2 regions of the Rathayibacter sp. VKM Ac-2835 genome follow, and region 1 is predicted to be linked to the other one. Evidence: predicted binding sites of a transcription regulator. Region 1 holds the regulator's gene; the other holds the start of a gene.

Region 1 (3,810 bases):
CGGGATCCCGACGTCGCGGATCAGGATGCCGCGGGCGAGGAGCGCCTCGAACATCGCTCCGGGGTCGGCGACGCCGCCGAAGAGGACGAAGTTGCTGCCGGTCTCGTGCGGGGTGTAGCCGAGCTCGCGCAGTCCGTCGATCATCCGGTCGCGCTGGACGATGATCTCGCCCACCATCGCGAGCATCTCGTCGGCGTGGGCGAGCGCCGCGGTGGCGGCCGCCTGGGTCAATGCGGAGAGGTGGTACGGCAGGCGCACCAGGCGGAGGGCGTCGACGACGGCCGGGTCGGCGGCGAGGTAGCCGAGGCGGACGCCGGCGAAGGCGAAGGCCTTGCTCATCGTGCGGGAGACGAGCAGGCGCGGGCGGCCCTCGAGCAGGCTGAGGGCGGTCGGCGCCTCGCGACCGGCGAACTCCGCGTAGGCCTCGTCGACGACGACGATGCCGTCGGTCGCGTCGTACACCGCGGCGATCGTCTCGAGGTCGAGCGGCGTGCCGGTGGGGTTGTTCGGGGCGCAGAGGAAGACGATGTCCGGGCGCTCCCGGCGCACCGCGTCGGCGGCGTGGGCGGCGGACACGCGGAAGTCGGCCTCGCGGTCGACGCTGATCCAGCGGGTGCCGCTGCCGGAGGCGAGGATCGAGTACATCGAGTAGGTCGGCGAGAACCCGAGCAGCGAGCGGCCAGGGCCGCCGAAGGCCTGCAGGACGTGCTGGAGGACCTCGTTCGAGCCGTTGGCGGCCCAGATCGAGTCGGCCGCCAGGCCGTGGCCGAGGTAGCCGGCCAGCGAGTCGCGCAGCTCGCGGAACTCGCGGTCGGGGTAGCGGTTCACCGTCCGGAGGGCGACGGACACCCGCTCGACGATGTCGGCGATGACGTCGTCGGGGACCGGGTGGGTGTTCTCGTTGACGTTGAGAGCCACGGGGACGACGGCCTGCGGAGCGCCGTAGGGCTGCTGACCGCGCAGGTCGTCGCGGAGGGGGAGATCGTCGAGAGTCGTCACCCCGGAATGGTACCGGGGCGCTCGACGCGCTCGATCAGCCCGCGATCTCGTACTGCGCGGGGATGGCGAGGCGCTGACCGGGCTCGAGGCCGGCGTTCGCCAGCTGGTTGAGCGACTGGATGTCGTAGACGACGTCGCGCGGGTCGGACTGCGGCGCGAGCTCCTCCGCGAGGGACCAGAGGGACTCGCCGGCGCGGACGGTGACGTACTGGAACTCGATGTCGGCGCTCTCGCCCGAGGCGACGGCTCCGCCGCCGTTGAGGCCGAAGACGAAGGCTCCGGCGACGAGCGGCAGGGCGCCGAGGGTCGCGAGCACGGCGCGGCCGCGACGGGTCAGGCGCAGCCGGGTGCGCGCACCGGGCTGCTCGGCAGCAGTGACGTGCTGTGCGGGAGTCTGGTGCAACGCGGTGGTGGAGAGCTGTGCGGTCATGGTGATCGCTCCTTTCAGCAGGGGTTCGGGCCGGGTCCTCGGCCGGGAGGACCCGGTCCGAACCTCTGTTCCGAATATATCTTCGAATACCGCGTCGGGCAAGACCCGGTCGCGCCGCATCCGTTGCTGGATCGCGCGACACACTCGAACGAATGTTTCGAACGCGGACCCCCGCCGGATACAGTTTCGAGAGTCCGCAGTCAGTACAGCAGCGACCACCGACATCGGTGCTCGACTCGGGCGGAGAGGGCGCGCACGCGGCGTGCGCACCGAGAGAGGGACGATCGTGAGCGACGCGCAGACGGCCGGAGCGAGGCCGGCCAGGACGACGACTCCGGCGCCGAAGGCGAAGGCGGCGGCCAAGCCCGCGGCCGGCCGCCGCCGGAAGAACCTCAGCGCGAAGCAGCTCGCGATCCTCGACGCCATCCAGCGCTCGGTGTCCAGCCGCGGCTATCCGCCGAGCATGCGCGAGATCGGCGACGCCGTCGGGCTCGCCTCGCTCTCCAGCGTCACGCACCAGCTCAACCAGCTCGAGCTCAGCGGCTACCTGCGCCGCGACCCCAACCGCCCCCGCGCGCTCGAGATCCTCATCGACGTGCCGAGCTCCACCGAGGACGACGGCTCGTTCGAGTCGACGGCGACGGTCGCCGACGCGGCGATGGTGCCGCTCGTCGGCCGGATCGCGGCCGGCGTGCCGATCATGGCGGACCAGCAGATCGACGAGGTCTTCCCGCTCCCCCGCCAGCTGGTCGGCAAGGGCGAGCTCTTCATGCTCAAGGTGGTCGGCGAGTCGATGATCGACGCGGCCATCTGCGACGGCGACTGGGTCGTCGTCCGCTCGCAGCGCACCGCGGAGAACGGCGAGATCGTGGCGGCGATGCTCGACGGCGAGGCGACCGTCAAGGTGCTGCGCCAGCGCGACGGCCACACCTGGCTGCTCCCCCGCAACTCCAACTTCGAGCCTATCCTCGGCGACGAGGCCGAGGTCCTCGGCAAGATCGTCGCGGTGCTCCGCTCGGTCTGACGCGGCGGCGCAGCACGCGCAGGAGGGGCGGACGGCATCGAGCCGTCCGCCCCTCCTGCGTCTCCGGGCCTGGCAGCCCGAGGGTCTAGCGGGCGGCGTCCTCCAGCAGCGACCGGCGCGCGGCCGTCGCCGCGCTCACCAGATTCCGCAGCGACGCGACCGTCTCGTCGTAGCCGCGGGTCTTGAGTCCGCAGTCCGGGTTGATCCAGAGCTGCCGGGCGGGGATACCGTCGAGCGCGGTGCGCACGAGCTCGGCGACCTCCTCCTCGCCGGGCACGCGCGGCGAGTGGATGTCCCAGACGCCGGGGCCGATCCCGCGGGCGAAGCCGGACCGCTCGATGTCGGCGACGACCTCCATCCGCGAGCGCGCCGCCTCGATGCTCGTGACATCGGCGTCGAGCCGGTCGATCGCGTCGATGACGACGCCGAACTCCGAATAGCAGAGGTGGGTGTGGATCTGCGTCGCCGTCGCCGCCCCCGCGGTCGCCAGGCGGAACGAGCCGACCGACCACTCGAGGTACGCCGGCTGGTTGTCCTTCTCGAGCGGCAGCAGCTCGCGCAGCGCCGGCTCGTCCACCTGCACGATGCGGATGCCGGCGGCCTCGAGGTCCGCGATCTCGTCGCGGAGGCTCAGCGCCACCTGCTCGGCCGTCTCCTTCAGCGGCTGGTCGTCGCGGACGAACGACCAGGCGAGGATCGTGACCGGCCCGGTCAGCATCCCCTTCACCGGGCGGTCGGTCAGCGACTGGGTGAAGCTCGACCACTCGACGGTGATCGGCGCGGGGCGCGAGACGTCGCCCCACAGCAGCGACGGCCGCGTGCAGCGGCTGCCGTAGGACTGCACCCAGCCGTTGCGGGTCACCGCGAAGCCGTCGAGGTTCTCGGCGAAGTACTGCACCATGTCGTTGCGCTCGGGCTCGCCGTGCACGAGGACGTCGAGACCGATCTCCTCCTGCAGGCGCACGACCCGCTCGATCTCGTCGCACATGCGGGTCGCGTACTGCTCCTCGGTCAGATCGCCCCTGACCACGGCTGCTCGCGCCGTGCGGATCTCGCGGGTCTGCGGGAACGAGCCGATGGTCGTCGTCGGCAGCGGCGGCAGGCCGAGGGCCTCCTCCTGTGCCGCGAGACGCGCGTCGTAGGACGCGCGCCGGTAGTCCTCCGGCCGGAGGGCCGCCGCTCGCGTGCGGACGGCGCCGTCGCGGACACCGGGCGCCGAGCGCCGGTCCTCGAGGGCGGCGGTCGCGGCGCGCAGCTCGGGCTCGATCGCGTCCCGGCCGGAGTCGAGCCCGCGGGCGAGCGCGGCGACCTGCTGCACCTTCTGGTCGGCGAAGGCCAGCCAGGTGACCAGGCGCTC
Region 2 (3,810 bases), on a different contig from region 1:
GGCCATGGACGTCTGCCCCCCTCAAGTCTGTTACTTACAGACCAACAGACTTCCGAATCTCGGCCTCCGACCCGCCCGCGATCTGGTCACTTCTCTCGAGAAGAAGATCGATCGCTACTCGGATGAGGGTGTTCTCCGTGATTCGCTCGGTCCCAGCAGGCCTGGTTCGCGTGAGTCGACGTGCGTGCGCAGTCAGTGCGGTGTACTGGTCGTCTCGGATCTTCGCTTCTTTCCTGGCGAAGGACCGGTAGCCGGCTCCCTCAGCTGGGTCCTGTCGAGTTGCAGAGGCGTCGTCTTCCACTCCCGGCGACTTCGACGGCTGAAGAGGCTTCACCACCTCTGGGGATGCTTCGGGGGGAGTGAGAGACAGATCCGCCTGAGGCGGCGTAGACAGCATTGCACTGAGGTCCTGGCGGGCCATTAGGAGCTCCTCGTGGTCGAGTGCGCCCAGATGGAGGTGAGCTCCAGGGCGACTGCGTTGTAGTCGTAGATCGCATTGGCGGTTTGCCTGGTGTCGGGGTACTGCGTCACAACGTCTCCGGTGAGCGGCGAATCGCTGATCGATTTGTACTGTCGGATGTGCTGCTTGAAGCGAGGGAGCTTGAGGCTTACATCCACGAGATTGACCCAGTCTTCGAGGAGGTTCGGTACACGCATGTCCACCTTGCCGAGCAGGACTCGGTACGGAACATCTCGCGGCTCGATGAGCTTGCTGATCGTGTTGCGCGTCGGATCGACAGCAAGCGCTTCTGGAACCATCGGCACGATCGCGAAGTCGGAGACGTCGAGAACGGCACCGAGGATCGCCGTATCAGTCAGGTTTCCTGGTGTATCTACGAAGACCACGTCGTACGGCAGCTCCCGCAGGCGTGTGAGCGTGTTGGGGTCGGTGTTCTCCGCGAAGTCGAAGGGCAGCCGCTCCCCCGCCCGAGCCGCCCACATGGTGGTCGACTGTTGGGGGTCGACGTCGACCACGAGCACTCGCGCGTTCTTGGCAGCGACGGCCGCAAGGTTCATCAGACTCGTCGTTTTCCCGACCCCGCCCTTCTGATTCGCCAGGGACACGATGCGCATGGATGCTCCTATCACTTCGGTAATTACAGACTACCAAAGTTCGGCTGAAGATCTCTAACTTCGGAAGTCTGTAACTTACGAAGTGCACGGTCGACCGCTACGCCGACGACCCAAGTTGCACCCGGTCACCCTCCGAGCAGGGCTGGCACATCGACCGATGCTCACGCAGCAAGTCTCTTCCGACGCTTGAACCGGTTCGTTCCATCAGGTCCAGGTGCCACGCGGAACCCCCACTGCCGCTACCAACAGCTTCGGCCGGCAGCTAAGCCTCAATCTACAGAACTACAAGGTCTGTAACTCTGTAGATCTGTCCTCCTCCGTCTCCGCAGACGCACTGGGCTCCCCCTGCAATGTGACTTACAGAGTTCGTGATTCTGTAATTTACTGACTTCGTCATTCTGTAACTTACAGATAACGGCACGAGAAGCGTGAACAGAGTTACAGACTTCGTAGTTCTGAACCTTCCGAAGTTTGGACTCACACCGCAATCTGGTTCAGGTTTCCGTGCGCCGGCAGCTGCGGTCAGTGCGCGAACGCCGTCGCCAGTTCGCCCCAGTGGGTTGTGGAGCGTGGGGAAAGCACGCCGCGCTTCATCGTCCAGACGGGTCCCTTGCGGATCCCGGCGAGTCCGAGGCCGACAGCGGAGCGGCCGTGGCGCTTGGTCACGGCATCGATGGTCGCGCCGAGGCCCTTGGTGTCGAAGGCGGTGTCGAAGACGTCGAGGAAGGCGTGGGAGTTCTTGGGGGAGAGGTTGGTGAGGATGACGCTTGCGCTGTTCAGAGCGCACGGTGGAGGTGATGGAGGCAGACGGTGACGACGCCCCAGATCTGGAGGTCGCTGAGCTCGGGGACGAGGATCGGCGGGTACTCGGAGTTCTCAGCGCGCAGGATGACGCCGCCGGGGGAGAGTTCGAGGCGCTTGACGGTGAGTTCGCCGTCGAGGATCGCGACGACGACGTTGCCGTGCTTGGGGGAGAGGGAGCGATCAACCACCAGTTCATCGCCGTCGCTGATGCCGGCGTCGATCATGCTCTCCCCGGAGACGCGGACGATGAAGGTCGACGTCTTGTCGCGGATGAGGTGGTCGTTGAGGTCGAGGGAGCCGTCGAAGTAGTCCTGCGCGGGGGAGGGGAACCCGGCGGCTACCGCGTCGCCGGCGACGAGGAACGCGATCGCCACGGCGTCCAGCATCGGAGTCGAGATCCGATCCACGATCGTCACAGTCATGTCGGTGCCTCCCAATTCATTCGAACATATGTTCGATGCAAATTGAGTGTAGGTCGGAGGGTCCGACAGCGCTCGTGTGCGCCAGTCGTTCGGCCGGTCGGCGGAGCCGTCTCGGGCGCGTCGAGCTCGTCGGGAATCCGCGTCGACCTCGAGGGTCAGCGTCGGGGCTAGGCAGCGGTGGAGGACCACCAGAGTGATCCGGGGGCGAGCATGCCGGTGCGTCCCCAGTGCAGTGCTTCGCGGTGATCACCGCGGCCGGCGGCGTCGCGGGGGTAGAGCGGCCAGACGCGCTCACCTGGTGTGGTGTCCTCGAACAGGGGTCGGCTCGTGACGTGTCGGCGTCGAGGGCGTTGCCTGGGGGAGGAGGAGCGGTGGGTCAGCTCGGCTTGCCACCAGGCCCAAACTTCGCGCTCGACGTCGTAACGGTGGGCTCGATCTGCGAGGGCTCCGTCAACGCCGAGGGTTCGAGCTGCGGCGGTGCGCAGGTCGCGCTTGGCGCGGGTCCACCCGGTCGTGTGCTTGATGATCAGCCGGTGTGTGCGCAGGCGGGAGAGGGCGGTGGCGGCGGTACGGCTGGTGACTCCGAGCAACGTGGCGGCGGCGTCGAGGGGAAGGGTCCCTTCGCGGCGCAGCAGCGCGTAGGCCTTGCCTGCGAGGTGTCCCAGGCCGGCGCGGGTGAAGAGGTCGTGCCGGGTGTCGGTGAGGTCCGCTTCGAGCATGGTGAGGAGCACGGTTCGTTCGGTGAAGATCGGCCCGGGGGGGCGGGGGTTATTAGTGGTTGTGACCGGACCTTGCAGTGAGCCTGTGGAAAGGTGCTCGGACAGTCGCCATTCGCTGGCGTTCGAGCCGTCAGCGCGGACGGCGAGCTGCACGTAGCCGTCCTCGCGCAACGTCCGCAGGGCGCTGGCCGCGGTCGTGCGCCCCAGGCCCGCGAGGAGGGCGAGGTCACGGATGGACGCGGCCACGGTGCGCTTGCCGGTGTGCAGGGTCAGGTAGGCCAGAGCGGTGAGGATCGTCTTCTCCGACGTCGCCCGCTCGGTCCGACCCCACCGGCCCGGGCTCACCCGGAACCGCTCGAGGAGAGCGCTGACGGAGCCGACGAGACTCTCCAGCTCCACCAGGTCGCCCGGCTCGCGCTCGGACGGGAGAACAGCGTGCAGCGCCGCGTACTGGAGCGCCTTCTCCCACTGCCGCGTCAGGCGCTCCGCCGCTTCGTCGCGCGAGCGCGGACGGCGGTGGCCGCGACCGGTGTTCTTGGTCCGGAAGTGCTCCATCCCGGGAGCGGTCCGAGCGGCGTGCTCGACGTCGGTCAAGGACCAGCCGGCGTGCGCCGCGGAAAGCAGACACATGAACGCCGTCCACGACGGATTCGCACCGCCACCAGCGGCCGCCATGTGTCCGGCGCCGGCAGCGCTGAGCTGGCGGTGTGCCCGATGCGTGGTGGTCGGGACGGCCGGGGGAGCAGCGTCGATGGCGCGCGGCGGGCGGGAGGCTTGCAGCGCAGCGGTCA

What was found. Region 1 encodes LexA, which represses DNA repair genes until DNA is damaged. Its sites were predicted from a motif close to TCGAACANNTGTTCGA; they were not measured.
Positions count from the first base shown of each region.
Region 2: HRK28_RS19465 (LexA family transcriptional regulator) is a predicted target of LexA. The motif match lies at 2,321-2,336, and genes of this name have one in related genera.

Region 1 covers NZ_JABSNQ010000002.1:1,257,994-1,261,803, reverse strand. The annotation lists gene HRK28_RS13620 (histidinol-phosphate transaminase) at 1-999, opposite strand, end outside; gene HRK28_RS13615 (LysM peptidoglycan-binding domain-containing protein) at 1,034-1,429, opposite strand; gene lexA (transcriptional repressor LexA) at 1,716-2,453, shown strand; gene metE (5-methyltetrahydropteroyltriglutamate--homocysteine S-methyltransferase) at 2,539-3,810, opposite strand, start outside.
Region 2 covers NZ_JABSNQ010000005.1:109,710-113,519, reverse strand. The annotation lists gene HRK28_RS19475 (ParA family protein) at 421-1,074, opposite strand; gene HRK28_RS20930 (DUF4113 domain-containing protein) at 1,597-1,749, opposite strand; gene HRK28_RS19465 (LexA family transcriptional regulator) at 1,851-2,300, opposite strand; gene HRK28_RS19460 (hypothetical protein) at 2,468-3,810, opposite strand, start outside.